Regions from separate parts of the Rahnella sp. JUb53 genome, predicted to be linked through region 3. Evidence: predicted binding sites of a transcription regulator. Region 3 holds the regulator's gene; each other region holds the start of a gene.

Region 1 (10,257 bases), on a different contig from region 3:
GACTGGCCGCGTAAGAAAAGTATCAGAGCATTGATTTGCCGTAATCCATCGGTGTCAGATCGAAGTATTTAGCAACAGTCTGACCGATGTCCGCGAAGGTATCGCGGTGGCCCAATGAGCCCGGTTTCACTTTCGGGCCATAGATTAATACCGGAATGTGCTCACGGGTATGATCCGTGCCGCGCCAGGTCGGGTCACAACCGTGGTCAGCGGTGAAGATAATGATGTCGTCTTCTTTCACCAGCTCCAGCAGTTCCGGCATACGGCGGTCGAACAGTTCCAGCGCCGCAGCGTAGCCCGGCACATCACGGCGGTGGCCGTAAGAGGAGTCGAAATCAACAAAGTTGGTGAAGACGATGGTCTTGTCACCCGCTTCTTTCATCTCTTTGATTGTCGCGTCAAACAACGCATCCAGACCGGTGGCCTTCACTTTTTTAGTGATACCGACCTGCGCGTAGATATCGGCGATTTTACCGACAGACACCACGTGGCCGTCTTTTTCATCAACCAGTTTTTTCAGGATGGTCGGTGCCGGTGGCTCAACCGCTAAATCGTGACGGTTACCGGTACGCTCGAAGTTACCGGCTTTGTCACCGATGAACGGACGGGCAATCACACGGCCAATGTTGTATCCGCCTTCAGTCAGTTCTTCACGGGCGATTTCGCACAGTTCATACAGGCGATCCAGTCCGAAGGTTTCTTCGTGACAGGCAATCTGGAAGACGGAGTCAGCGGAAGTGTAGAAAATCGGCTTGCCGGTTTTCATGTGTTCTTCGCCCAAATCGTCCAGTACCACGGTACCGGAAGAGTGGCAGTTGCCGAGATAGCCCGGCAGATTGGCGCGTTCCACCAGTTTATCCAGCAGTTCCTGCGGGAAGCTGTTGGTGGTGTCGCTGAAATAACCCCAGTCGAAAAGAACAGGCACACCGGCGATTTCCCAGTGGCCTGACGGGGTGTCTTTGCCGGAAGACAATTCGCTGGCGTAAGCATACGCACCGGTAATTTCAGAATTACCGTCCATACCGTCAGGAATTTTACCGGTGGATTCTTCAGCGGCTTTCGCCAGCCCCAGACGGGTCAGGTTCGGCAGATTCAGGGGACCTTTACGGCCTTTGTCTGCATCGCCACGCGCACAGGCAGCCGCGATATGGCCCAATGTATCAGAACCAGCATCGCCAAAGCGCTCGGCATCTTCACTGGCACCGATACCGAATGAGTCTAACACCATGATAAATGTACGTTTCATTTTGCTCTCCTGCGAATGGTTACGCATTGGGTCACGCGGAACTGCCGCGCACCTGATCAATCTTAAATGGGGGCGATTTAGCCTGAAATCAAGCTTTGCCGCTGATACGGCGATAAACCACCGGCGTGCTTTCCGGCGCTTTGTCACTCAGTACAATCGCCGCCCGCACTTCCTGCGCCGCCTGTTGCCAGGCCGCTTCACTGTTCGCGTGGATCATCGCCAGTGGCTGACGGGTATCCACTTGCTGGCCGAGTTGCGCCATGTGGGTCAGACCAACGCTGTAGTCGATAGCATCGCTGGCACGGCGACGACCGCCACCCAGTGAAACGACCGCCATCCCCAGCGCGCGGGTATCCATTGCGCTGACAATGCCGTTGGTTTCAGCGTAAACCGGTTTGCTCAGCGTGGCCTGTTGCAGATAATTGTCGTAATTTTCGATGAAATCGGTCGGGCCTTTTTGCGCGGCAATCATGCGGCCAAAGACTTCCGCTGCTTTGCCGTTATCCAGCACTGCCTGCAACTGACTGCGGGCGTCGGCGTCATCTTTCGCCAGTCCGCCAGACAGCAGCATTTCAACGCACAGCGCCATCGTGACCTCCAGCAGACGCGGATTACGGTATTCGCCGGTCAGGAAACGCACGGCTTCACGCACTTCCACCGCATTACCGGCACTGGATGCCAGCACCTGATTCATGTCAGTCAGCAGCGCCGTGGTTTTACAACCCGCGCCATTCGCCACATCCACGATCGCCTGAGCCAGATCTTCGGACAGCTGATAAGTTGGCATAAATGCACCGGAACCGACTTTAACATCCATCACCAACGCATCCAGACCTTCGGCCAGTTTTTTGGCGAGGATCGAAGCAGTGATCAGCGGAATAGAGTCAACGGTTGCGGTGATATCGCGTGTCGCGTAGAAGCGTTTATCCGCCGGTGCCAGCGAGCTGGTCTGGCCGATAATAGCCACGCCGACGTCCTGAATGATGCTGCGGAAACGGCTGTCATCCGGGAAAATATCAAACCCAGGAATAGCTTCGAGTTTATCGAGCGTACCGCCGGTATGACCGAGGCCACGGCCTGAAATCATCGGGACATAGCCGCCGCATGCCGCCACCATCGGGCCTAGCATCAGGGAGGTCACATCACCTACACCGCCGGTCGAATGTTTGTCGACAATCGGACCGTTCAGATTGAGGCTTTTCCAGTCGAGCACGGTCCCTGAATCACGCATCGCCATGGTCAGCGAAACACGTTCTTTCATGGTCATGTCGTTGAAATAGATAGTCATTGCCAGTGCGGCAATTTGTCCTTCAGAAACCTGACTGTCACGAATACCATTAATAAAGAAACGAATTTCTTCGTCGCTTAAAGGCTGACCGTCACGTTTTTTACGAATAATTTCTTGTGCGAGAAACAAGGTATCCCCCTGCCTGAGCTGAACGCTAAATGTGAACGCCAGTACCGGACGCTGTAAAACAGCGCCACGGCACAGGCATAACAACAGTGATTAATAGCTGCTGGTGGCTTTCTGGCCAGCGTGACCCAATGTGGTCAGCAGGCTTGCCAGCAGGCTGGAAGCACCGAAACGGAAGTGACGTGCGTCAGCCCATTCACGGCCCAGCAGGCGGTCAGCCAGTGCCAGATATTGCGCAGCATCTTCAGCGGTTTTCACGCCACCGGCCGGTTTGAAACCAACGGCTTTGCCGACGCCCATTTCAGCAATCACGCTCATCATCAGTTCAGCGCTGTGCAAAGTGGCGTTTTCAGGCACTTTACCGGTAGAGGTTTTGATGAAGTCAGCGCCCGCTTTAATCGCGATCTCGGAGGCTTTGCGGATCAGCGCATCTTGCTTCAGTTCACCGGTTTCGATGATCACTTTCAGCAGAACGTTAGCGGCAGCACAGGCTTCTTTGCACTGTTTAACCATCTCAAAACCGATCTGCTCGTTACCGGCGATCAGTGCGCGGTACGGGAATACCACGTCAACTTCATCGGCACCGTAAGCGATCGCCGCGCGGGTTTCTGCCAGCGCAATATCAAGATCATCGTTACCGTGTGGGAAGTTAGTGACAGTCGCAATGCGGATATCAGGCGTACCTTGCTCACGCAGAGTTTTGCGGGCAACAGGAATAAAACGAGGATAAATACAGACAGCAGCGGTGTTACCTGCCGGGCTTTTCGCCTGGTGACAAAGCGCGATCACTTTTGCATCAGTATCGTCTTCGTTCAGGGTGGTTAAATCCATCAGGTTCAGCGCACGTTGCGCTGCGGCGGTTAAATCGGTCATATAACTCTCCAACAATTTTCAATTCCAGCGACCGGCCAGAACTGAGCATACAGTCATGAATTCGTTCCGGCGGAGTCCGACGGGAAATGAATTCTGCACGGTTGGCGAGCGGACTTGGTTCCTTGAAGATAGCGTGCGTAAGCAGCGTGTCGTGGCTTACGCGGCAACTGAGATCCTTCTCACCGCGCTTTGATTGGCTGACGCCAAGTCGTTGTGACTATTTGAACACGTCACATCAGGTTCCTGTGTGCAGTATTTCACACAAAATGAAAACCGTTTGCAACGTTGCTTAGTGAAATGAGATCTAAATCACATTTCACTGGCGTTATGCTCAGTATTTGGTCCAGATAAGAGTGTATACCCGATTCATGACAAACGGAGTGCGCACGGATATACAGCGATCACCGACCGGCGATCTTACGAGCAATGTTATAATAATAACATTTTAAAGAGAACATAAATTACATAGCCTGAAGAAACCCTTTTAAAGAAAAGCATGAAAGGTAAATGGGAATGTTATTTAAATCACAAAACCAGGAGGAGACGGATTACAAAGCGGATAAATTGAAGATACGACGGGTGTTGTCGAGCAATGCGGCGGCAATCTGTTCTGGGGTTTCACTGCGCAGGCTGCACAGTATGTCGAACACGTTAGCAGCACGCTCCGGACGATTGGGCTGGCCCTGAAAACCCTGCAACGGCATATCTGGTGCATCGGTTTCCAGAAGCAAAGAAGAAAGCGGTAATTGCGCCATCACATGACGGGTTTTCTGCGCGCGTTCATAACTGATAGTGCCGCCCACGCCTATCGCAAAACCCAGTTTGATAAACGCCTGCGCCTGCGAAAGACTGCCTGCAAAGCCATGTACCACGCCGGTAGCAGGCAATTTAGCCTGCCGTAACATTGCCGCCAGCTGATCGTGACTGCGCCGCGAATGCAGAATCACCGGCAGCATTTCACGCTTTGCCATGGCGAATTGCGCTTTGAGCACCCGCTGTTGTTGCTCAAATCGCGGCGTTTCCATGTATAAGTCCAGCCCGATTTCACCGACCGCCACCAGGTGCGGATCCCGGTGAGTTAGCAATGAATCCAGTAATTCCAGGCAACTGTCTTTGTGCTCGCTGATATAAAGGGGATGTAAACCCAGCGCCGCGTGCAGCTGCGGGAATTTTTTTGCCAGTGAGAGAATGCCGCGGAATCGATCTGACGTAACCGACGGAACGATGATATGCCGGACGCCCGCTTCTCCGGCGAGACGCAAACTTTCGGCTTCCGCGCCGGTAAACGGCGGAAAATCGAAATGGCAGTGCGTATCGACGAAGGTATGACTCACAACTTATCACCCTCACTGGCGGGATAGGTTTCTGATGCACCGTTTTCTACCGGTGGCATATCAGATGCCACGCGTTTCGGCTGCGGATCATGAACCACGTTGTCTTTAAAGGCGGCCGGACGCACAACGCCGCCGTCGGCGACCATATCCGTCAGCACGGCGGGATCCAAAATGATCTGCTCCACCGTGCTGGCTGAAGCAGCCAGCGGGATCACGTTTTCCGGTTCGTCCTGAGGTATGACAACCCGCTGAGGGCGACGTGTCACGCGGGGTTCGATATGCGGATAAGGCCGTTCATTTTCACGCGGCAACAGCCAGTGCGCCGCAGCTGACAGGAAATAACGCCCGCAGCGGCGCCCAAGATGGTAATCCTGATTCAGCGCGGGCAGGCGACTGCCGAGCGCGTGGCTGGCTAAAGGTTTTGGCGGGAAGATTTCAAAAATACGCACATCGTCCGGCGGATTCTCGATGAACTGCTGGATGCGGTGATAGCTTTCTTCGTGATGCTGCATCATGCGCACCAGCTGTTGCAGGCTGCTTTCGCTCAGCCATTGCTCCATGCGTTTCATCCATTGCGGCGTATAGAACATCGCCGAAGGAACGGTGCGGATCACCACGATCGTATCGGCGCCACGGCGATAAGCTTCCTCAACCGGGATCGCATCGCTGATACCGCCGTCCTGATAACTCACGCCATCAAGATCGACGCCCATACGGTAAAAGCCCGGAATGGCGCTGGAGGCTTTGATCACCGGCAGCCAGTTATCGCGCGTCGGAGCAAAGTAATTCGCTGAATAATCATCACTGCGGCAGGCGCACATCAGAAACTCACGCCCGTCGATCAGCAGCTTTTCAGCGGTTTCCATCGCCAGCGGCATGTTTTTAGCCGTTTGTTCCACCAGCCAGTCGAGATCGATAAGGTGCCCGCCGCGCACAAAACGCAGAGGATTGAAAAAGTCGGGGCTGGTGGTATAGCGGGTAATGACTCTTCTGGCATAACCAGGTTGTCCGCAGACAAAAGCAGAGAGATTTTGTGCGCCGGCAGACGTGCCCAGATATAAATCAAAGGGATTAAAGCGCGCGCGTTGAAACTCATCCAGCACACCAGCTGTAAAAATGCCCCGCTGTCCGCCGCCTTCGCACACCAGTGCTATTTTGCCGGGTGTATACGGTTTATACGCCAGTGGTTCTATGTTCCCCAGCGTGACAGGTATTCTGTATCCCAACGGGCTATCCTCACAAAATCGGCCTCACTCAGCGGCCTTCATTTCTGAGCATACCTTGTCTGACTGATTTACGTGAAATTCTTGCCAAATTTCAGCGATAAAATCGTTACGTCCTGTTAACAGCCAGATCGCACATAAAAAGAATCGCCCCCTTCATTGAAGGGGGCGATGTCATTCATTAACACTTTTTGGCATCAAATCATTGATGCGGTCAGAGTCGTTTACGACCGGTAAACAGGCTGACCAGGAACAGAATGATACCGACTACGAAGACGATTTTTGCAGCCCAGGCAGCTGTACCCGCCAAACCACCGAAACCGAGAGCCGCCGCGATTAACGCGATGATTAGAAAAATAATGCCCCAACGAAACATAAGCTTCTCCTTTATACCCTATTTTCACTTTGCCAGTTTAAAAGGTGGTGCCCCGCTTCGGGCCGGACTCACTGTTAAACATCTGCCTTTTGATAATTTATCTCCCGACCGTGTGCCGGGAACAAAAACTTCTTACTTAATAAAGGTAGTCGAAAAATTAAAGTGTTAGAGCTTACGACACGATATTTTTCCGAAATCAGGCAAATCTTATCCGTCCCGAATATTCAGCGGGCAACACAAATATTGTTATGCGTTATTCAAAATATGAGGCGCCCGCCCGTGAGAAGGCGCCTAGTACTTCAGGTCTTGTACTACAGGTCTTGTACTACAGGTAGAGCAGAATATCGTTACGGTGCGACTTTCAGGTCATTTTTGACGCTTTTCACGCCATCAACGGTTTTCGCAACGCTTTCAGCACGGTCAGACTGTGCCTGGTCTTTCACTGCACCGGAAAGCTGTACTACGCCGTCGGTGGTTTCAACTTTTACATTACGTGAAGGGACAATGTCATCGGCCAGCAGTTTTGCTTTCACAGACGCTGTTGTTGCGCTGTCGCCCGCATAGCCTTTCACGCTCTGGTCTTTGCTGTCTTTAGTGTGCAGTTTGTCACTGACAGATTTCACACCTTCAACTTTAGTTGCGGCAGCAACCGCCTGCTCAGCTTCAGCCTGTGAACCAACGAAACCGCTCAGCGTAACAACGCCTGCATTGGTGGTCACGGAAATGTCGCTGCTTTTGATGGCTTTATCATCCACCAGTGCACTTTTTACTTTCGCTGTGATGGCGCTGTCGCCCATGTAGTTATCAACTTTCTTCATGGAGCTATCGATTTTTGCACCTGCGCTATCTGTAGTCGTCGCAGCCAGAGCGCTGCCGCTCATCAGTGCGGTACCCAGTACTACGGCCATCATGGAATAGGCAAATTTAGAGTTTTTCATCGATTTCTTCCTTTCGGTTTATAAGCCTTGATTTCGGCTCTGTACGTCACATTCTTGGTGACGCCTTCTAACAAATTGTATTGCTGCTGTTTTTACTGTCCTTGTAGCAGAGTACATCGTTTTATTCTGGCTTTTAATTGCCTCGCGATATAACTCTCTGTTGAGTGACTTTAATGTAGTGCTTTAAGCCACCATTTCCTGAACACACATTTAATATAGTCAAGAATGATCAAATGTGTAGGAAGATCGTCGAATAGGGACCCTAATGCAGACAAGTCCGAAGGTTTCCCCCTAAATTTGCACAAAATATCGGCATAGTGATAGGAAATATCTGGAGGCGGACACGCTTCAGATAAAAAAATGGCTCCTGTAAAAGGAGCCATTTGGCATTATTGGGTTAAAAATTTGCTTTAAAAATCAGACTTTGGTTTTAGATTACTGCTTGTCCCATGCATCCTGCCAGTTAGTACCGGTAGCTGGTGCATAAGCCCAGGCCGCCTGACCACACCAGCCAGAGTATGGGAAAGGTTTGCACTGATAGATGCTGCCATCACTGCCTAATACCTTAGTACCCGCCACGTATTTCTCGCTGCTTTCCGGGTAAACATAGTCGTAACCTGCCGCCGCCGCTTTAGCTTTTACCAGAACCGTGGTGGTCGCGGTATCCGTTAAACCGGTGTTATCGGTCACGGTCACGTCAACAGTGAAGCGTGTATCAACGGTCACTTGTGGTGCATTAATGACTTCAGTATTGGATGCTGCACCCTGAGCCGGTGCGACTGGCAATCCAGCCGGATTAGTCCACTGATAATGCAAATCAGCAGCCTGCGTATCCGGATCGGTCACTTTAGCTGTCAGTGTCAGCGATTCACCTGAAGTCACGGTATACGTGGATTCAAGGGTAACGGACGGTGCGACAGGTTTAGAGGCATCAATCACATTCACGCTGGTTTGCGCCGTGGTGCTGCCTTCGCTGTCACTCACGGTCAGAGAGAAGGTGTACACCGCATTGGTCACCGGTTGCGCCACGCTGAATGTCGCTTTAGCTGAATTGCTGTTTTGCAGCGTCACTGCCGGGCCGGAAACTTGTTTCCACTGATAAGTCAGGCTGTCGCCGTCTTTATCGGTACTGGCCGAGCCATCCAGTGTAATCACGCCGATGCCGTTAACTTGCTGAGCCATACCCGCATTCGCGACCGGTGGCGTATTGGTTGCTACCGGTGCGACTGAACCGCTGGTGATTGGCGCAAAGATTTGGCTGTAAGCATAGAGCGGAGCCTGTTCCGGTGTCATACCACTGTGTTCTGCGGAAACTTGCCCAGAAACACCCGGCTGATCGCGAGCCATAGACCATGCACCAATCATACCCAGGCCATAATCTTTCGCCTGCTGGTAAACGAGACGGGCATCAGAAAGATAGAACACTTCGCCCTGCACGTCGTTATAGCCAATCATCGGGGTCGTACCCAGCATGGCGTAAACCTGCGCCGCGCTCTTCTCAGGGTATAAACCTTTCACCTGAGCAAACAGATTGTCGATAGCCGACGTCGCACATTTGCCATGGATATTCTGGCCTTCAGTGTTGGCTGACTGGCATTGAATGTTGCCGTAGTCCATCGCCATCACGTTTACACCAGTAAGCACCACGCCCTGATCTTTGGCATCCTGCAACACTTCCATCCCTTCATGGGTCAGACCGGTTGGCAGAACAGGCAAGGTATACCAGATACCGATGTGACGGCCTTCGGCAGCCCAACGATCCTGCACCAATTTGACGGCAGCATTGCGACGCTGGATAGATTCTTTATCCGCCAGCCAGTTGCCTTCGATATCGAAATCAAGCACCTGAAGATTAAGGTTCTCAACGATATCGTAATAATGCTGGGCCAGATCATTCACGTTATTACAGGCAGCAGCCAGTGGTGCATTGTTCGCGCCGCCGATCGATACCATGATATCGCCGCCCGCTTCGCGCAATGCTTTGATTTTGCTGTATTGTGCATAGTTGGTGACGCTGTAAGCAGTGCCCCACGTCGGTACACAGGTATTAGCATCTTTAGCGACCATAAAGGCCATGGTGAAGTGGTTAACGTTCTGGTTTTTCGCCAGACCTACCAGGTCAGGTTGCATGTTTAAGGTAAAATCGACATATGGCGCATAGAACTGGGCAGGCCATGGATTCTTCGGCGTACCCACTCGCTCTTTGGTGCCGCTCCAGTCCATATAAACAGCCCATGGTGTTACATCGTCTGGTTTCACTTTCTGAACGATGACAGCAGACTGATAATTCTTGCCGTTATATTTCACCAATGAATTAGCAGGATATAAGGTATTAATATCCAACGTTGGCGCGTTATCAATTTGATCCTGAGAATAGGTTTGAACCGGACCTAACGGTTTCCACGGATGGCCGTTATTTCCCTCAGGGTTTTGATTGGCTGCCAGAGACGGATCATTATTAACGGTGTAGAACAGAGCTTCATACATCACACCGTCTTTCTGAACTTTATCACCCTGATTATAGGTTGTGCTGCTGCTCCAGACCGGCGTCGGTGCATAAGCTACCCACGGGTTATTTTCTGCTGGTGCGAAACTGTGTGCAGGCGTTGCTTTAGACGTTTTGTACGTCATGCCATTTGCCAGGACAATATCACCGGCTAAATAATCACGGCTGCTGTCATAATTGACATAATTATTCTGGGTACCGTCACCGGCGATCTCACAAACTGTCGGGTTGCCATACTGGCTCATTTCAGTCGCGGATGCGTCGCGTACTTTACGCCACGGGTTGGCACCCTGATCTTGTTCAGCCGTGCCCGGGCAATTGGTGGCACCGACCCACCAGGCGTTAGA
Region 2 (10,257 bases), on a different contig from region 3:
ACGAATAGCCTGGAAAACTAAATCAGGATCCACGCCCGCTTTGGTAGCCAGCACCAGCGCTTCAGACATGGCAGCAATGTTCAGCGCCACAATCACCTGATTCGCCAGTTTGGTGACGTTGCCTGCGCCGATATCACCGGTATGCACCACGGAACCCGCCATGGATTTCATGATTTCATAGCATTTATCGAACACCGCTTTGTCGCCGCCGACCATGACAGACATCGTGCCGTCGATGGCTTTCGGTTCGCCGCCGGAAACCGGCGCATCGAGCATCGCGATTTGCTTAGCAGCCAGCGCTTCACTGATTTCACGGCTCGCCAGCGGCGCGATAGAACTCATGTCGATGAAAATAGTGCCCGGACGCGCGCCTTCAATCAGACCATTTTCGCCCAGCGCCACCTCTTTTACCTGCGGCGAGTTTGGCAGCATGGTGATGATCACATCAGAAACCGCAGCCACGGCTTTTGGGGTATCTGCCGCTGTCGCGCCGAGTTTCACAATTTCACCGACGGTATCCTGATTGCGATCCATCACCACCAGCTCGTAACCTGCTTTCAGCAGGTTTTTGCTCATAGGCTTGCCCATGATGCCTAAACCAATAAAGCCAATTTTCATTCGGGTATCCTCTTTATATTGATGTTTGAGAGCGGATCACTTGGTGAAGCGATCACACAGCGCCTGAGTCCCTGCGCGGAAAACGCCTAAATCACTGCCGACCGCCACGAACGTCGCGCCCCATTCCAGATAGCGACGGGCATCTGCTTCAACCGGTGCCAGAATGCCGCTCGGTTTGCCGTGTGCTTTTGCACGCGCAAAGATGTGACGGATAGCGGCCTGCACGTCAGGGTGTCCGGCGTTGCCGAGATGCCCCATGCCTGCGGCCAGATCGCTCGGGCCGACGAAAATTCCGTCGATGCCGTCAACGGCGGCAATCGCATCCAGATTATCGACGCCCTGCTGGCTTTCGATTTGCACCATCACCGCGATGTTGTCGTTGATGCTGGTGAAGTAATCCGGCACGGTGCCGAACATGTTGCTGCGATGCGAAACCGATACGCCACGGATGCCTGCTGGCGGATAACGTGTTGATGCCACCGCCAGTTCAGCCTGCTCCTGCGTTTCCACAAACGGGATCAGGAAATTGTAGAAACCGATATCCAGCAGGCGCTTAATCACCACCGGATCATTAAATTGCGGACGCACCACCGGCGCGCTGCGGCTGCCTTTCAGCGCCATCAGTTGCGGTACAAATGTGGTGACATCATTCGGCGCGTGTTCGCCATCGAGCAACAGCCAGTCAAAACCCGCCACGCCGAGCACTTCGGTGGTGATTGGGCTGCACAGCGCTGACCAGCAACCAATCAGCGTTTTTCCTTGCAGTAAGTCCTGGCGAAAGCGATTTGGAATCATTTGATTACTCATATCTGATATCTGACCTCATCCAGGGGCAGAGCCGGAAAATCCGGCATGCCCGCATCAAAATTTACTGTTTCTTAAGTTCCAGACGTTTGATCTCGCCGACCACCAGCAGATAGCAAAGCATCGCCATCAGTGCTGAACAGCCCACAAAAATTAATGCCATATTGAAAGAGTGCAGCCCTTTTACCATGTAGCCGATCACCAGCGGCGTCACGATGGAGGCTACGTTTCCGAACACGTTGAAGATGCCGCCGCACAGGCCAATGACTTCTTTCGGGGCGGTATCGGCAATCACCGGCCAGCCCAGCGCACCAAAGCCTTTGCCGAAGAACGCCAGCGCCATCAGGGTGACAACCAGCGCGTTGTTGTCGGTGTAGTTACACAAGATGATGCTGGTGGCTAACAACATGCCCAGCACGATAGGAATTTTACGTGCCACGGTCAGCGAGAAACCGCGTTTAATCAGGAAATCTGAGAACACGCCACCCAGCACACCGCCGGCAAAACCGCACAATGCCGGAATTGCGGCAATCATCCCCACTTTAAGAATAGACATGCCCTTTTCCTGAACCAGATAAATCGGGAACCAGGTCAGGAAGAACCACGTAATACTGTTAATGAAATACTGCCCGAAGAAGATCCCCAGCATCATGCGGCTGCTCAACATCTGACGAACGTAGCTCCATTTCGGACCATTTTTCGCACTGTCGGTTTTCTTGTGGTCGATATCCACCACCGCGCCGCCGTCTTTCAGAAACTCCAGCTCGCTTTTGGAAATATGCGGATGTTCCGGCGGGTTATGAATAAATTTGATCCACACCAGCGTCAGCACAAAACCAATCACGCCCATCACGATAAAGACATGTTCCCAGCCCCAGGCGTAGGTCAGCCAGCCGAGTAACGGAGAGAACAGCGCCAGCGAGAAATATTGTGCGGAGTTAAAAATTGCCGACGCGGTGCCGCGCTCGGTGGTCGGGAACCAGGCCGCGACAATGCGGGCGTTCGCCGGGAAGGAAGGCGCTTCGGAGAAACCCAGCATAAAGCGCAGGATAAACAGCGTCAGTGCGCCATACGCCAGCGGGAACCAGCCAACAAAGCCTTGCAGTAAGGTGAACAGCGACCAGAAAAACAGGCTGTAGGTATAAACTTTCTTTGAACCGAACTTGTCCAGCAACCATCCGCCGGGCAACTGCATAATCAGATATGCCCAGCCGAATGCCGCAAAGATTTGCCCCATATCCGCAGCATCCAGGCCCAGCTCGCGCGCGACCTCGGTGCCTGCAATGGAAAGCGTTGCACGGTCGGCATAGTTCACCGCCGTGATTAAAAAGATAATCAGCAAAATGTAGTAACGAATATGTGTTCGTACCTTACTTTGCGCGATTGTCCGAGACTGAGATTGAATATTCATGGTGACCTTCGTTGTAATATTGAAAAATTCATTCAGGTAATTCACCGCTGCTCAAATAACGCCCGCCATTCCTCTGCGTTATTTACCCTATAGTTTCTTTATAAGAAGCATTTATACGATCTGGCGAATTAATCCTTTATTAATCCTTGTACGAAATTTACCTGTATTACTTAAAACGTCACCTTCAGAGGGCTAATACAGTATAAAAAAGAGGCCCCGAAATAACACTGTGCATTCGCCCAAGAATATAGCAGATAATTGTGACTATTCTTTTGCATACACACATCGATGTGGGAGGAGAATCACAGATTATCTCGCGCTGATAACCGCTCAAATCAAAGGGTGATATCCATCACATTTATTCTGTCACCTGCCCCACAGAATGATGTTAAACCGGTAAAAAGCTGGTCAGTTGCACAATGAGGTTCGTGGAAGTCTGTCTTATAATGAGCGTCATACCCTGTATTACAGAGCATGTTTTGAGAAACGTCGTTAAGCGTCAACTTCAGAGAATTAACCGGAGCCTTTTGTTCCGGGATGTTTAATAAACGCGGAGACAGTTATGTCACGTAATAAAGATAAAGAACATGCAACCGAAGCACTTTTCATTAAGGTTCATGAAAGCGATAACGTTGCTATTATTGTGAACGATAACGGTTTAAAAGCCGGCACCCGATTTTCTAATGGTCTGGAATTAATTGAGCATATTCCACAAGGTCATAAAGTTGCCTTAGAACCGATTGCCCAAGGTGGCGATATTATTCGTTATGGTGAAGTCATCGGCTATGCGGTGCGTGATATCGCACAGGGCGGCTGGATTGACGAATCCCTGGTGGAACTGCCGGTCGCGCCGGAGCTTAACAGCCTGCCGCTGGCCACCCGCGTTCCGCCCGCCTTACCGCCGCTGGAAGGCTATACCTTTGAAGGTTACCGCAACGACGACGGCAGCGTAGGCACTAAAAATCTGCTCGGTATAACCACCAGCGTGCATTGTGTGGCGGGCGTGGTGGATTACGTGGTCAAAATCATCGAGCGTGATTTACTGCCGAAATTCCCCAACGTCGATGGCGTCGTGGCGCTGAACCATCTCTACGGTTGCGGCGTGGCAATTAACGCCCCGGCGGCGGTGGTGCCGATCCGCACTATCCACAATCTGGCGCTGAACCCGAACTTTGGCGGCGAAGTGATGGTGGTCGGTCTGGGCTGTGAAAAGCTGCAACCCGAGCGCCTGCTGGAAGGTACGCCGGACGTGCAGGCGATTTCCCTCGACGATACGCATATCGTCCGTTTGCAGGATGAACAGCATGTCGGCTTCCAGTCGATGGTGGACGATATCCTCACCGTTGCACAATTCCATCTCGAGCGCCTGAACCGCCGTCAGCGCGAAACCTGTCCGGCGTCTGATCTGGTCGTGGGCACGCAATGTGGCGGCAGCGATGCTTTCTCCGGCGTGACAGCTAACCCGGCGGTAGGTTACGCCTCGGACCTGCTGGTGCGCTGTGGCGCGACCGTGATGTTCTCAGAAGTGACTGAAGTGCGCGACGCCATCCACTTACTGACGCCGCGCGCTGCGGATGTCGAAGTGGGTAAACGTCTGCTGGAAGAAATGGCCTGGTACGATGATTATCTGTCGATGGGACAAACCGACCGCAGCGCCAACCCGTCTCCGGGTAACAAAAAAGGCGGTCTGGCCAACGTGGTGGAAAAAGCACTCGGCTCGATTGCAAAATCCGGCACTAGTGCAATTTCAGAAGTATTGTCTCCGGGTCAGCGTCCGACCAAAAAAGGCTTGATCTACGCTGCCACGCCTGCCAGTGATTTTGTCTGCGGAACACAGCAACTGGCATCCGGGATTACCGTGCAGGTCTTTACCACCGGACGCGGTACGCCTTACGGCCTGCTGGCGGTGCCGGTGATTAAAATGGCGACCCGCACCACGCTGGCTAACCGCTGGCACGATCTGATGGACATCAACGCGGGTACTATTGCGACCGGCGACGCGACTATCGAAGATGTGGGCTGGGAGTTGTTCCACTTCATTCTCGATATCGCCAGCGGGCGCAAGAAAACCTGGTCAGACACCTGGGGCATCCATAATGCGCTGGCGGTGTTTAACCCGGCGCCGGTGACCTGAGTTTCGGTTTTACAGATAAACGAAAGGCCAGCATCGCTGGCCTTTTTGTGCGTCTGATCTCGAGGAAAAACTTACTGCGCCGCAGCGGCACCGGTTTGTTCAGCGCCAACCAGTCCGACTTTCAGGTAACCGGCTTTACGCAGGTTATCCATCACTTTCATCAGCGTTTCGTAATCCACTGTCTTATCCGCACGGAAGAAAATCGTGCTCTGCTTATTGCCCTGAGTACGTTGATCCAGCATCGAGGTCAGATTATCGCTGTTGACCGGCGTGTCGCCCAGGAACAGCTGTTTGTCTGCTTTCACCGACAGGAAGATCGGTTTCTCAGGACGCGGCTGCTGTTTCGCCGTAGAGGCGGGTAAATCAACCCGCACATCTACGGTCGCCAGCGGTGCGGCCACCATGAAGATGATCAGCAATACCAGCATGACGTCGATGAAAGGCGTGACGTTGATGTCATGCATTTCACCGCTTTCGTCGATATCGTCGTTTAACCGAATAGCCATAATCTGTTCTTACCCTACGCGTAACTGACCTGTCTGACCGCGTGGCGCATCGCCTTTGCTGGCAGCCAGATCCAAATCACGACCCTGCAACAGAATAATCTGCGCCGCCACATCGCCAACCTGATGACGGTAAGAGGTAATGGTACGGGCGAAAATGTTGTAGATAACCACGGCAGGGATCGCGGCAACCAGACCGACAGCCGTTGCCAGTAAAGCTTCTGCAATGCCCGGCGCTACAACGGCCAGGTTAGTGGTCTGCGTTTGCGCGATACCGATGAAGCTGTTCATGATGCCCCACACAGTACCGAACAGGCCGACGAACGGAGAGATTGCCCCGATAGTCGCCAGAATACCGTTGCCACGGCCCATGTAACGGCCGGCTGCGCTGACGCGACGCTCAAGGCGGAAACCGGTACGTTCTTTGATGCCGTTGTTGTCGGTGGAACCTGCTGACAGCTCGAGTTCATTCTGTGCGTCACGGATCATCTGCGCGCTGATGCTGCTGGCGGCGAAGCTTTCGGCTTGCTCAGCGGCTTCGTCCAGAGTACGGACAGAAGACAGCGCATCAAACTCGCGGCGCATACGGCGTTTGCCAGTGAACACTTCAGCACCTTTGCTGAACAGCAACGCCCAGGTGACGACAGAGGCCAGCAGCAGGCCAATCATGACGGTTTTCACCACCGCATCGGCGTGGTGATACATGCCCATAACAGACAAATCGGTAGGAATGACAGGCGTCGCTTCGGACGGCGTCGGTTGCATCACCGGTGCTGGCGTTGCATCACTGTTCGCCGGTGCAGGGGCATCCGCCGCTGCCGGTTGAGTTGTTGCAGAATTGACGGCTTGTCCAGCCGGCGTCGCAGGTGCAGCCATCGCGTTGCCACTTAAGCCAGCAACCAACATCAACGACATCAGTAATGAGGTCGCCTCTTTCATCTTATTGCGAGCCGTTTTCACGCGTCGCCTCCAGCCAGAATCAGTGTGTAGAAGGAATGAATAACGCCGAATGATATCAAAGAAAAAGGCCTAATTGATAGTCGTTCTCATTATTATTTACATTGTCGCGCCTGCAGGCTGGCGTGTCATTGACAGACGACAAGGTTTTTCGTGTTTGCACAAGGGATGAACAATTTAATCTGCGTCACACTTTCCAAAAGAATTACGCGGTAAATCAATCATCTGAGCTTCAACATCTAAGTCAAAACAATGTTTTAAATATTAAGTAACACCTTTTTACATTTGTTGCGAGTTTGTGATAATGCTCAAATACCGCACAGTAAAAAATAGGATAAGGTGCTTACTCAGGCGAAGACCGCATACCGGCAATGCTTGTATCCCTATAATTTAAAAGCTTATTTACACATTTTTCATAATGAACAGGCCGGACCTTCCGTTGGCTCTGATCAACACTTGCTCTCATTTATCTTTCCCTTACTGAGTACCCTGGAGACAAACTGATGAAAATGCAAAAAGCACTTCTCAGCCTTTGCCTGAGTTCCGCGACCCTCTTATTTACCGCGGGTGTATCCGCACAAACGCTGAAGGCCGCCGATGTGCATCCGCAAGGCTATCCGAACGTCGTCGCCGTTCAGCACATGGGCGAAAAGCTGCAAAAGCAAACGGACGGACGCCTCGAAATCAAAACGTTCCCGGGCGGTGTTCTGGGGGATGAAAAGCAGGAAATTGAACAGGCACAGCTTGGCGCGCTGGATATTATCCGCGTATCGATGACGCCGGTTGCCTCGATTTTACCGGAGATAAACGTCTTCACCCTGCCCTATATATTCCGCGATGAAGACCACATGCACAAAGTGCTCGACGGTCAGATTGGCAAAGAAATCGGCGACAAAATCACCAACAACCCGAACTCCCGTCTGGTGTTCCTCGGCTGGATGGACGGCGGCACGCGTAACCTGATCACCAAAGAGCCGGTGGTGAAACCAGAAGATTTGCACGGCATGAAAATCCGCGTACAAGGCAGTCCGATTGCGCTGGCGACGCTGAAAGCCATGGGCGCAAACCCGGTGGCGATGGGCGTCAGTGAAGTGTTCAGCGGCATGCAGACCGGGGTTATCGACGGCACCGAAAACAACCCGCCGACGTTTGTCGCCCACAACTATCTGCCGGTGGTAAAAAACTACACCTACAGCCGTCACTTCATCATTCCGGAGCTGTTCCTGTATTCAAAAGTGAAATGGGACAAACTGAAACCGGAAGACCAGCAGTTAATCCTCAAGCTGGCGAAAGAAGCACAGGACGAGCAACGCGAACTGTGGAAAGCCTATAACGAGAAAGCGCTGGCAACGATGAAAGCAGGCGGCGTGAAATTCTATGAGATCGACCCTGCGACTTATGTCAAAGCCACGCAATCCGTGCGCGATGAATTCGGCAAAGACCATCAGGAACTGATGCAGCAAATCGCTGACGTTCAGTAAACCCTGACTCCGGCAGCCTGCGGGCTGCCTCTTTATGATCTTTCGCCGGGGGATTTATGGTCTCGAGTTATCACACCCTGATGGACATTCTTTACCGCTGCGCGATGTGGCTCGCCGGTATTGCGTTACTGCTGATGGTCGCGGTGATCCCGATTGGGATCTTCGCCCGCTACGTGATGAACAGCGCCCTGTCGTGGCCGGAGCCGATTGCGATTATGTGCATGGTGACGTTCACCTTTATCGGTGCCGCCGTCAGTTACCGCGCCGGTTCGCACATTGTGGTGGCGATGGTCACCGACCGTCTGCCGCCTGCGCTGAAAAAATTCTCCGCCCTGCTGGCTGACCTGATGATGCTGGCGATCAGCGTGTTTATTTTCTGGTACAGCCTGCAATTGTGCAGCGAACTCTGGCAACAGCCGGTGGCGGAAATCCCGCTGCTGACCGCCGGACAAACCTATCTGCCGCTGCCCATAGGTTCTGCGCTGACGCTGTTATTCATCATTGAGCAGATCATTGCCGGCCCGCAGCATCAGCGGCCAGTGGTGATGCTGGGCAATTCTGACGCCTGACCGGAGCCTGTTATGGATGCATTAATCTTGTTGTTAACGCTGGCGGTAATGCTGGCGATTGGCGTGCCGGTCGCTTACGCCGTCGGGCTGAGCGCGCTGGCGGGAGCCTGGTGGATTGACCTGCCGTTTGAAGCGCTGATGATCCAGCTGACCAATGGCGTGAATAAGTTCTCTCTGCTGGCGATCCCGTTCTTTATTCTGGCGGGCGCGATCATGGCCGAAGGAGGGATCGCCCGCAGGCTGGTCAGTTTTGCCTACATCTTTGTCGGGTTTATCCGCGGCGGACTGTCGCTGGTGAATATCGTCGCCTCGACCTTTTTCGGCGCGATTTCCGGATCCTCGGTAGCAGACACGGCGTCGATCGGCTCGGTGATGATCCCTGAAATGGAGAAGAAAGGTTATCCGCGTGACTTTGCGGCAGCGGTGACCGCCAGCGGCTCGGTGCAGGCTATCCTCACACCACCCAGCCATAACTCGGTGATTTATTCACTGGCGACCGGCGGCACGGTGTCGATTGCCGCGCTGTTCATCGCCGGTATTCTGCCCGGTTTACTGCTCAGCCTGACGCTGATGGTGATGTGCGTGGTGTTTGCGCACAAACGCGGTTATCCAAAAGGTGAACGCGTGCCGTTCCGTCAGGCGCTGAAGATTTTCATCGACACGCTGTGGGGGCTGATGACCGTTGTCATCATCATGGGCGGTATTCTCAGCGGAGTATTTACCGCAACAGAATCTGCGGCGATTGCCTGTCTGTGGTCATTCTTCGTCACCATGTTTATCTACCGCGATTACAAGTGGAGCGAGCTGCCGAAACTGATGTACCGCACAGTCAAAACCGTCAGCATCGTCATGATTCTGATCGGGTTTGCCGCCAGCTTTGGCGCAGTGATGACCTACATGCAGTTGCCGATGCGCATCACCGAATTCTTCACTTCGATCTCCGACAACAAGTACGTGATCCTCATGTGGATCAACATCATGCTGTTGCTGATCGGTACGCTGATGGACATGGCGCCGATCATTCTGATCCTGACGCCGGTGCTGTTGCCGGTGGTGTTATCACTCGGCATTGATCCGGTGCATTTCGGCATGATCATGCTGGTGAATCTGGGGATCGGGCTGATCACCCCGCCGGTCGGCTCGGTGCTGTTTGTCGCCAGTGCGGTGAGTAAACAGAGCATTGAGAAAGTGGTGAAAGCCATGATGCCGTTCTACTGCGTGCTGTTCGTGGTGCTGATGCTGGTGACCTATATTCCGACCATTTCGCTATTCCTGCCCAAACTCTTCGGCGTCTATACCGGCTGATGCCCAAAACTCGTTTCTCCCTTGCCCGTCGTCACGACGGGCTTTTTTTCTGTGAAACGGGCGCAGGCTGCTGAAATTTTCTCATCCACCCGCCAAAAGCCTGATCCCTGAAATTCATCATGTTAAGTTAATGACATATCGGCGGATGCTGGTGCATGCCGTGCAACGTAACAGGGTGAAATACGGATTATGACGTCTAAAAAAATTGAAACCGCGCTGGTCAGCGCCGGACGGGACAAGAAGTTCACGCAAGGCTCCGTGAATGCGGTCATTCAGCGCGCGTCATCTTTGGTCTTTGAAACCGTCGCGGATAAAAAACACGCCACCGCCAACCGTGCTAACGGCGAGCTGTTTTACGGACGCCGCGGCACCCTGACGCATTTCTCGCTGCAACAGGCGATGGTCGAGCTGGAAGGCGGCGCGGGCTGCGCGCTATATCCGTGCGGCGCGGCGGCGGTCAGTAACGCGGTGCTTT
Region 3 (10,257 bases):
AGCGGCAGTATTCGCGGCGCGGCGCGGGCGTTGAATCAGTCACAACCGGCGGTCAGCAGAACATTGCGTGAACTGGAACAAACGCTCGATACGCAGCTGATCGTGCGTGGCAATCAGGGGATGACGCTGACCGAAACGGGGCGGGCATTTGCACAGCGTATGCAATTTATCCTCGAAGAGCTTGAGCGCGCCGCCGATGAAATTCGCCAGATCGAACAATATTCGCAGGGCTCCGTCGCCATTGGATTTTCATCGCTGCTGGCGCTGACGGTTTTTCCCGGATTGGCAGGAGAATTTAAGACGCAGTTTCCGCAGTCCAAACTGCTGATCAAAGAAGGGCAACTTTCCACGTTATTACCTGCACTGCGCGAAGGGAAACTGGATTTCGCGGTCGGTACCGCCGGGCCGGGATTTCCGCTGGAAGATCTGGTACGTGAGCCACTGTTCAGCGCACCTTTCTGCGTTATCGCCCGGCGTGGACATCCGCTGGCAGGCTCCACAACTCTGGAGGAATTACAGGATGCGCGCTGGCTGTTGCCCGAAACGGATATGGGGTATTACCAGCAAATCAGGGTATCGATGGGAGGATTTCATCAGCCGGCAGCGGAAATGCCGGTGCATACAGATTCGGTGGTGTGCGGGCTAAATATGGTGTTGCAGTCTGATTATCTGACCATTGTGGCGCGCGCGATGAAAGCGCCGTTCGGATTGCAGGACAGGCTGAGTGTGCTCAATATCGATACCCTGCCGCAGGCAGAATACTGTGTGCTTTACTCGCAAAAATCGCCGCTGACGTTTGCCGCGCGGCGATTTTTGGATTTATTGCGCAGCCAGTGCCACGCCTATGACTGGTCGTAACTTATTCGACGCTGATCACTTCAAAGCTGTGCGTGATGGTCGCCGCTTTGCCGAGCATCAGGGACACAGAGCAGTACTTTTCCGCAGACAGGCTAACGGCACGTTCGACAATCTTATCGGTGAGATCTTTACCGGTGACGATAAAATGCAGATTGATGTGCGTGAACAGGCGCGGCGCTTCTTCGCGGCGTTGTGAGGTCAGCTTGACTTCACAATCACGCACGTCATTACGGCCTTTTTGCAAAATAGACACCACATCAATCGCGCTGCAACCGCCTGCGGACATCAGCAGCATTTCCATCGGGCTGGGTGCTTTATCGCCCGCATTACCATCCATAGAAATCTGGTGGCCTGACGCTGACTCGCCTAAAAACGTCAGCCCTTCTACCCATTTTACGCGTGCGTGCATGAACTATTCTCCCGGTGAATAAACTCGTCGAATTCCGCTCCCAGAGTACCCTTTCACCTAAAATCTGGCAACGTAACCCGATCGCCATCATGCTGAAGCGAGACAACAGAAGACAGCATTGCAAACCTGTGCTACAAACAAAGCCGAAACATACTTTCCAGTGAATTGCGGTGACGGTTTTCGCGGTTTAAGAACAGAACCCACGGTGATAACGGCAATAATCAGGCTGTTTCACCCCGACACCCGCTTGCAGCATTTCTGGGGAGTTATATGCTGAAAGGGCGCTTTTTTTATGAAGTGCCGTACAGGGAACTCTGAGCCCTGTGATTTTGGGCAGCGATAACAACAGAGGATAATAGCAAATGGTTCTCGGCAAGCCACAAACAGACCCGACTCTTGAATGGTTCCTGTCTCACTGTCATATACATAAGTATCCTTCTAAAAGTACGCTGATTCACCAGGGTGAAAAAGCCGAAACGCTTTACTACATCGTGAAAGGGTCAGTTGCTGTCCTTATCAAGGATGAAGAAGGCAAAGAAATGATACTGTCCTACCTTAACCAAGGTGACTTCATCGGCGAGCTGGGACTCTTCGAAGAAGGTCAGGAACGTAGTGCGTGGGTTCGTGCAAAAACTGCCTGTGAAGTGGCTGAAATTTCTTATAAAAAATTCCGCCAGCTGATTCAGGTTAACCCGGATATTCTGATGCGTCTTTCCGCGCAGATGGCAAACCGTCTGCAAGTGACGTCAGAGAAAGTCGGCAACCTGGCCTTCCTCGACGTAACAGGGCGTATCGCTCAAACTCTCCTTAATCTGGCTAAACAGCCTGATGCGATGACCCATCCGGACGGGATGCAAATCAAGATCACCCGTCAGGAAATCGGCCAAATCGTCGGTTGTTCACGTGAAACAGTCGGACGTATTCTCAAAATGCTTGAAGATCAAAGTCTGATCTCGGCACACGGTAAAACGATTGTCGTTTACGGCACACGTTAATCCCTTAAAAATCGGCGCGGCAGAACACTGTCGCGCCTTTTTTATGGGCTAAGCTTTATCCATGACGCTATGGCGAAGACTGTTTTACCATCCGGAAGTTAACTACGCGCTGCGCCAGACGCTGGTGTTGTGCCTGCCCGTTGGTATCTGCTGGTTGTTCGGCAATCTGCAAATGGGGCTGCTGTTCTCTCTTTGTCCTGCCTGCTGCAACGTCGCGGGCCTCGATACTCCGCATAAACGCTTTTTCAAACGCCTGATAATTGGCGGAACACTGTTTGCCGTGAGCAGTATTCTGCTGCAAGTCATGCTGGAAAACTGGCACATTCCCCTGCCGCTCATCATGCTGTCGCTGGCCTTGCTGTTAGGCGTGACCGGTGAAATCAGCCCGCTGCATGCACGTCTGTTGCCCGGTGCACTGGTCGCGACCATCTTCACGCTGAGCATGGTTGGCTTGCGTCCGATGTGGCAGGCACCGGTGCTTTTCGCCGCCGGCACGGCCTGGTACGGATTGTTTAACTGGGCGTGGTTTCGTATTTCGGAAGAACAGCCGATGCGCGAAACGCTCAGTCAGCTCTATCTGCAACTCGCGGATTACTTCGAAGCTAAATACAGCCTGCTGACGCAACACACCGATCCTGAAACCGCGTTACCCCCGTTGCTGACGCGACAGCAGCAGGTCATCGACCTGATTGCCCTGCTCTATCAGCAACTGCACATGCTGCCGCAACACGGCCATCATCATCACCATAAAAGACTGTTTCAACGTTTTCAGGTCGCGCTTGATTTGCAGGAGCACATCACGGTGAGCCTGCATCAGCCGGAAGAAGTGCAGAAGCTGGTGGAAGAAAGCCACGCCGAAGCGGTTATCCGCCGTAATGCGCAGGTGATTTCCGCCCGCCTGCGGGTCATCGCCGACGACATTCTTTATCACCGTTTATCCGCGCGGTTTACGATGGCCAACGAGCTGGCCGCGCTGGAGAAAATCGCCGCGCGCAATCCTGAGAACCCGGTCGGCCAGTTTTGCTACTACCACTTCAGCCGCATTGCGCGCCTGCTGCGGACACAGCGCCCGTTGTACAAACGTGACCTGATGAACACTCAGCCGCGTTTACCCTTCTGGCCTGCGCTGAAAAGCTATCTTTCCTTCAAATCTGTCGCCCTGCGCAATGCCGCCCGTCTGGGGATCATTCTGGCGATTGGCAGCAGCCTGGGCCTGTTCTTTAATCTGCCCAAGCCTTACTGGATTTTGCTGACCATCATGCTGGTCAGCCAGAACGGTTATAACGCCACACGCGTGCGTATCCAGCACCGTGCGCTGGGCACGCTGGCCGGATTGCTGATTGCCGCCGGATTGCTGAAGCTGGAATTACCCGAAGGCATCACGCTGATGTGTATGCTGATCGTCACGCTGGTGTCGTATACGGTGCTGCGTAAAAACTACGGGCTGGCGATGGTCGGCATGACCGTGACGGCGGTATATACCCTGCAACTGCTGGCGATGAACGGCGTGCATTTTCTGGTACCGCGACTGGTGGATACGCTGATCGGCTGCGCGCTGGCGTTCGGCGGGACCATCTGGCTGTGGCCGCAATGGCAGAGCGGATTACTGCGTCAGAACGCGCACCAGGCGCTGGAAACCTATCAGGATGCTATCCGCTTACTGCTTGAAGAAAACCCGGATACCTCGAAGCTTGCCTACACCCGTATGCAGGTCAATCAGGCGCACAACAAGCTTTTCACGTCACTGAATCAGGCCATGCAGGAGCCCGGCTTTAACTCGCATTATCTGGCGGATATGCGCTTGTGGGTGACGCACAGCCAGTTCATTGTCGAGCACATCAACGCGATGACCATCCTCGCCCGCGAGCATTACATGCTGCCGGAGAAACTGGCGACGGAGTATTTACAGACCTGTGAAATTGCGTTGCAGAGTTGTCAGCAGCGACTGCTTTATGACGGACCGGGCAATGAGAACACGCTGATCAATGCACCGGAACTGCATCCTGATATGCCACTGACCGAGATGGAACGCCATCTGCGGCGTGTGATTTCACATCTCAGCGTGATGCATACTATTTCGTCACTGGCGTGGAAGCAGAGGCCACATCATGGGATCTGGCTGACGCGGAAGGCGTGAACGTGAAGGGGATTGCCCCTTTTAAATCCCCTTTTTACTGGCTTACAGCCAGACTGCTTTTTAAAGCTAATCGGAGAATATTTCGGTTTCTCAAGTACGGGGATCACTTAACGCGCTGCGCCGAAACCGCCCAAAGGAGGAAAGTGCTTTTCCTCCTTTGGATTCCTCCTCGCTTTTTCAACACGCGCTCCGCTTGCTGGCTATGTTTCAGCAACTGCGGTGACAGGCTGGAAATCTTACCGCTGCGCGGTTCCCTCTCTCGGTCCTGAAGCCCTGGGTCTTCAGGCCGCTCCGTTCGGCAAGATTTCTGATTCGCCCGCGAGATCTTAAATTCAACAGCAGACTGTTTTTATCTTTTAGATAAGTTGACTGGCGTGCTCAAAAATGGCACCGAATGAACGGTTCGAGACCAGAGGCTCGAAGCCTGAAATTCGGGAATCGCGTAGCGATGACATTTTGCGCCACTCACTAATACACCAGAACATGTCCGTCATGCCTGCGGCAGCGCGCAGTAAAAAAGCGAGGGGAGTGCAGAGGGGAAAAGCCTTTCCCCTCTGCTCGGTTTCGGCGCACAAGGCCTTGTGATAACCGTTATTGAAAAACCGAAATTTACTCAGTCGGTTTTAACCAGCGGGGGGGGAAGCATTCAGCCTGCAACCTTTGCTACGGCTTTCTCAAATCTTTCCATCCCTTCGCTGATATCAGCGAAATCAATCACCAGTGAGGGCGCAAACCGCATGACGTTCGGTCCGGCGACCAGCATCATCAGGCCGAATTCGGCGGCGGCGGCATGGAATTCGCCTGCACGATTTTTAAACTCGTCGGAAAGCTCAGCGCCGATCAACAAACCCTGACCGCGGAACTCGCTGAAGATGTGATATTTCTGATTAATGGCCTCCAGCGCGCTGATAAATTTCTCGCGACGCTCGTTGATACCGGCCAGCACGTCTGGCGTATTGATGATATCCAGTGCGGCTTCAGCGACGGCGCAGGCCAGCGGGTTACCGCCGTAAGTGGTGCCGTGTTTGCCCGGTTCCATCACCGAGGCCACTTCTTCGGTTGCCAGCATGGCGGAAACCGGGAAGCCGCCGCCCAGCGCTTTGGCGGTGGTCAGGATATCCGGCGTCACGCCGTAATGCATATAGCTGAACAACTTACCGCTGCGCCCCATGCCGCTTTGTACTTCGTCCAGCACCAGCAGCGCATTATGTTTATCGCAAAGCTCGCGCAGCCCTTGCAGGAACTCTTTAGTAGCCGGTGTGACTCCGCCTTCACCCTGAACGGGTTCGACAACGATCGCACAGGTGTGATCGTCGATGACCGCTTTTACCGCGTCCAGATCGTTAAACGGCACGTGGACAATGTCGGCCGGTTTCGGGCCGAAGCCGTCGGAATATTTTGGCTGACCGCCGACAGAAACGGTAAACAATGTGCGGCCATGGAAAGCGTTATGGAAAGCAATGATCTTACTTTTGTACGGGCTGTGGCGATGGGAAGCGTAATAACGCGCCAGTTTAAAAGCAGCTTCATTGGCTTCAGCGCCGGAGTTGGCAAAAAATACGCGGTCTGCAAAGGTCGCGTCGATCAGCTTCTGAGCCAGGCGCAGTGCAGGTTCGTTGGTAAACACGTTGCTGACATGCCACAGGGTTTCGCCCTGTTCGTGTAACGCTTTTACCAGTGCCGGATGGCAATGCCCGAGCGCCGTCACCGCGATACCACCGGCGAAATCAACGTATTCGGTGCCCTGCTGATCCCAGACACGACTGCCTTTACCTTTAACAGGAATAAATTTCGCTGGTGAATAAACCGGCAAAATCACTTTGTCGAACGTACCCCGATCTACCGCTGATTTTTCTGCCATAACCCTTCGCCCTTACTGATATTGATGTGAAAATATAATCATAAAATATGCATAAAAAATCAGATACAGGCAAACAGAAATCGCACCTGATGGGTAAGTAATTTTTGCAGCGATGTTAACGAGGAATTAAACGGTTAGATTTTAAGGAAATTATCCAGAAGCTGATGCCCCTGCTCGCTCAGAATGCTTTCCGGATGGAACTGCACCCCGTGAAGCGGCAAGGTTTTGTGCATGATGCCCATGATTTCGTCGCGCTCGCCGTCGCGGTCTGTCCAGGCGGTGACGTCAAAACAGTCCGGCAGCGTTTCGGGCGCAACCACCAGCGAATGGTAGCGGGTGACAGTCAGCGGATTATTCAGTCCGGTAAATACGCTCTGACCGGTATGTCGCACCGGCGATGTTTTACCGTGGATAGCCTGACGCGCCCGCACGATTTTCGCGCCGAACGCCTGCGCCATAGCCTGATGCCCGAGGCATACGCCAAGGATCGGCAAACGGGTAGAGAAATGCGTGATGGCTTGCAGGGAAATACCCGCCTGATCCGGTGTGCAGGGGCCGGGAGAAATCACCAGATGCGACGGAGCAAGTTGCTCTATATCGGTCAGCGTCAGCTGATCGTTACGCAGCACTTTCACCTCAGCGCCCAGCTCGCAAAAATATTGATAAAGGTTGTAGGTGAAGGAGTCGTAGTTGTCGATCAGCAGCAGCATAGCGTTCCCGGTAAAAGTCGAAAATTTACCGGGCAATTCTACGCATTTTTCAGCACAGGCTTCAGTATTTTGTCGCTCTGATCTTGCGCATCAATGTTCGTCATCGATTTCACTGATCACTTCATTGAAGATGGCGACCAGATCGGTTTCATCACCAAACACCGCCGTTTTATTGGCGGACAGCCAGCGTTCACGGCTGATGCTGGACCAGTCGATGTCATACCCGGCGTGGATAACCAGCTGCTCGACAAAAATTCTCAGCACCCGCCCGTTGCCCTCGCGAAAAGGATGCAACAAATTCAGGCCGGTATAATAGTGAGCCAGCCGCTCGGCAAGCTTATCAAGCGGTAAACCGACCAGAAACTCCTCTTCCTCAAGCTCCTGCATCAGGGCGTTGCCTTCATTTTCGATATAGCCGAAATGGCAGAACTGGGTATCGTCCTTGTAGATGTCAATCTCACGAAACTCCCCTGCCCATGGATAAATATCCTGAAACAGCGACAGGTGAATGGCGCACAGATGTGGCAAGCCCATAACCGCCGGGCCGAGTGGCATCGCCGCCGCCCGTAACGCCGTAAAGGCCAGTTCAGCCTGTTGCAGCCGGTGAGCTTCACGGATATCGAGAGAGTTTTTCAGGACATTGATGCCGGGATAATAATAAGGATCCGCACCGTCCACGAGTTTATCGTTCATAGTGCCCCCTCAGTTCGGCCAGACGTTGTGCAATTTTCTCGTTATCCAGAGACACGACTTCCACCTCCAGGCCATCCAGCGCGCTGCTGGCCTGAAAATTCTGCCGCTGACGTTCGCGAAAGAGTTTTTCCTGCTGTCTGAGTGTCAGTTTCTTCGCCATATTTCCTCCCTGGTTACCGCCATTCGGGCGCATACCTTGTGGGATTAAGTATAGACAGAGAAAAAAGGGCGCCAGCGTTAGCGCCCTAAACTCGGATTATTCAACAGCGATCGGCGTCTCGTTCACGTCCGTTTTATGCGTGTCCTGCAGCGTTTTCACCCGTTCCTCAAGCTGCTTCACTGCCTGCGCATCGGGCAGAAGTGAATATTTCAGCTCAAACACCGTGCTCTGGCCAGGCTGCAACTGTTTTACGCGCCCTTGTTTACGCTCGATGGTCACCGGATACGCATAGTTGGTGCCCGGTTCGATGCCTGTCACGTAACCTTGTTTCAGGGTGTCGGTGTTTTTCCACAGCGTCAGTAACGGCAACTGATGGGTATCAAATTCAATGGATGCCCCTTTGTTCCCCGCTTTGTTCACCACACCGGCAATGGTTTTGCCCTGCGCATCTGCCAGCGGCACCATATTAAAGACCATCTCATCAAATCCTTTGGTCGGTCCGGCGTAAGTCTGCCAGTCAGCTAACCCTTTTTTGGCGTAATCATTGAACGGTGAAATTGATTTCAGAGGCGCGATGAAACGGGCGCCCGCTTCGAGGATCGGCTGACCGAAGTTACTGTGATAAATAATCTGGTAGTCGTGCGGATAATCCGACAGGTTTGTCAGGGTGTCGTGGATAGTCCAGGAATGGCTGCCGGGCACGTAACGCAGCTCGGTCCAGGTTTCCAGCCTGGCTTTCTTAAAGGTGTCTTCTTTCAGCAAGCCTCGCACGGTGATTTCATACGGGGCTTTGTCGGCAATCTCAACCTCCACTTTCGAGGCTGGCGTATTGCCCGCCCGTCCGTGCAACGTATAAATCATGCCGTCAGCGGTCACCGGATGTCCGGTCCATTCAAAGCCGCAGCGCACCATCATTTCATTGAAACCTTCCAGCCAGCCCACACCGTTACGGCTTTCAAGGTTGATATACGCCGGATTGACAACTTCCTGCACCGGTGAATCCCAGCCTAAGCGGATGTTATCGCCGGTGACGTGCAGCAAATCCATCCCCCGCGTCGGGCTGAGCGCAATTGTCAGCCCCTTGCTGGTAATGGTGATGACTTTTGCCCCTTCCTGTTTACCCCCGTGCAACACTTTCTGTTCGATGCTGAAATCCGGACCTGCGATATTCAGCTTTTTACTGTCTGTCTTCCAGTTTCCCAGTTCAGTACCGGCTTCAGCATCCGTCAGCACAATGGTTTGTGCGGCAGCTTGCCACGAAAAAAGCCCCATGACGATCCCGGTAACGAGTAATTTTTTCACAATAACTCCTTTTTGCTGAATTGATTTAGCCCAAAAGCAATTCAGCCTACAAACCCGGGCAGGCTAAAAACGTGACAGCCTTCAAGTTGAGCGGTTTTAATACTGAACCGCAGGCAGTAACGTGCCGGACTCCGCAAAAAGCCATGCGTTAAGGAAAAAATTGCAGATGAAAATGAGAACTCAGACAGGACTAAACGCACAAAAGCTGATCCGTTTCAGCTTTTGTACGTAAGCAGAACAGTGATTACTTTTTCCTTCCGCCAATAATCGAGCCGAGAACGCCACGCAGGATCTGACGCCCTAAATCGCGCGCCATGCTTTTGGCTGCGACCTGTACCACGCCGTCGCGTTTACCCCCGCGCGGACCGGTACTGCCAAACAGGATTTCATTCAGGCCGCCCAGCAGCCCGCCGCCGGAAGACGTTGGTTCTGCCGGTTTCTGCGTGCCCGTTTGTTGCGGCGCAGCGACGGTGCCAAAGCCTTGCGCAGTGATTTTCTCGTAAGCGGATTCGCGGTCAATGCTGTCTTCATAGCGGCCATACAGCGGAGACTGATTAATCGCTTTGTTGCGCTCATCGTCGCCAAACATGCCCATTTTGGATTCCGGGGCGATCACCATCGCACGCTGCACCACCTCCGGACGTCCCTTTTCATCGAGGAATGACACCAGCGCTTCGCCAACGCCCAGCTCGGTAATGGCCGTTTCAGCATCGAAAGCTGGATTCGCCCGCAGAGTTTGCGCTGCCGCTTTCACTGCTTTTTGATCACGCGGCGTGAAAGCGCGCAGGGCGTGCTGCACGCGGTTGCCCAGCTGCCCGAGCACGCTGTCGGGAATATCCAGCGGATTCTGCGTGACAAAATAAATCCCCACGCCTTTGGAGCGGATCAGGCGCACCACCTGCTCGATTTTAGTCAGCAAAGCCTGCGGCGCATCGATAAACAATAAATGCGCTTCATCGAAGAAGAACACCAGTTTCGGCTGTTCCGGGTCACCGACTTCCGGCAGCTGCTCAAACAGTTCTGCCAGCAGCCACAACAGGAAAACAGAATAGAGCTTCGGCTGGTTGATGAGCTTATCAGCGGCCAGTAAATTAATAATGCCGTGGCCGTTTTTATCGGTTTTCATCAGGTC

Evidence for each region. The regulator CRP, encoded in region 3, controls carbon source genes, mostly activating them, when cyclic AMP is high. The targets are predictions, from matches to a motif close to ATGTGANNNNNNTCACAT.
Region 1: deoC (deoxyribose-phosphate aldolase) is a predicted target of CRP. The motif match lies at 3,779-3,796, and genes of this name have one in related genera.
Region 2: garD (galactarate dehydratase) is a predicted target of CRP. The motif match lies at 3,174-3,191, and genes of this name have one in related genera.

Annotation. Positions count from the first base shown of each region.
Region 1 covers NZ_SLYT01000009.1:19,408-29,664, reverse strand. The annotation lists gene deoB (phosphopentomutase) at 23-1,246, opposite strand; gene deoA (thymidine phosphorylase) at 1,335-2,663, opposite strand; gene deoC (deoxyribose-phosphate aldolase) at 2,754-3,533, opposite strand; gene EC840_RS19165 (TatD family hydrolase) at 4,082-4,867, opposite strand; gene EC840_RS19160 (patatin family protein) at 4,864-6,093, opposite strand; gene EC840_RS19155 (DUF1328 domain-containing protein) at 6,305-6,466, opposite strand; gene osmY (molecular chaperone OsmY) at 6,814-7,404, opposite strand; gene EC840_RS25690 (glycosyl hydrolase family 18 protein) at 7,840-10,257, opposite strand, start outside.
Region 2 covers NZ_SLYT01000005.1:226,432-236,688, reverse strand. The annotation lists partial or broken gene garR (2-hydroxy-3-oxopropionate reductase) at 1-627, opposite strand, end outside; gene garL (2-dehydro-3-deoxyglucarate aldolase) at 655-1,425, opposite strand; gene EC840_RS14175 (MFS transporter) at 1,487-2,833, opposite strand; gene garD (galactarate dehydratase) at 3,396-4,967, shown strand; gene exbD (TonB system transport protein ExbD) at 5,039-5,473, opposite strand; gene exbB (tol-pal system-associated acyl-CoA thioesterase) at 5,483-6,409, opposite strand; gene EC840_RS14155 (TRAP transporter substrate-binding protein) at 6,931-7,908, shown strand; gene EC840_RS14150 (TRAP transporter small permease) at 7,965-8,477, shown strand; gene EC840_RS14145 (TRAP transporter large permease) at 8,490-9,782, shown strand; gene metC (cystathionine beta-lyase) at 9,972-10,257, shown strand, end outside.
Region 3 covers NZ_SLYT01000011.1:21,146-31,402, forward strand. The annotation lists gene EC840_RS21055 (LysR substrate-binding domain-containing protein) at 1-858, shown strand, start outside; gene EC840_RS21060 (OsmC family protein) at 860-1,267, opposite strand; gene crp (cAMP-activated global transcriptional regulator CRP) at 1,630-2,262, shown strand; gene EC840_RS21070 (YccS/YhfK family putative transporter) at 2,324-4,399, shown strand; gene EC840_RS21075 (aspartate aminotransferase family protein) at 5,046-6,260, opposite strand; gene EC840_RS21080 (aminodeoxychorismate synthase component II) at 6,395-6,970, opposite strand; gene EC840_RS21085 (putative adenosine monophosphate-protein transferase Fic) at 7,061-7,663, opposite strand; gene EC840_RS21090 (YhfG family protein) at 7,653-7,823, opposite strand; gene EC840_RS21095 (aldose 1-epimerase family protein) at 7,920-9,125, opposite strand; gene EC840_RS21100 (helicase HerA-like domain-containing protein) at 9,370-10,257, opposite strand, start outside.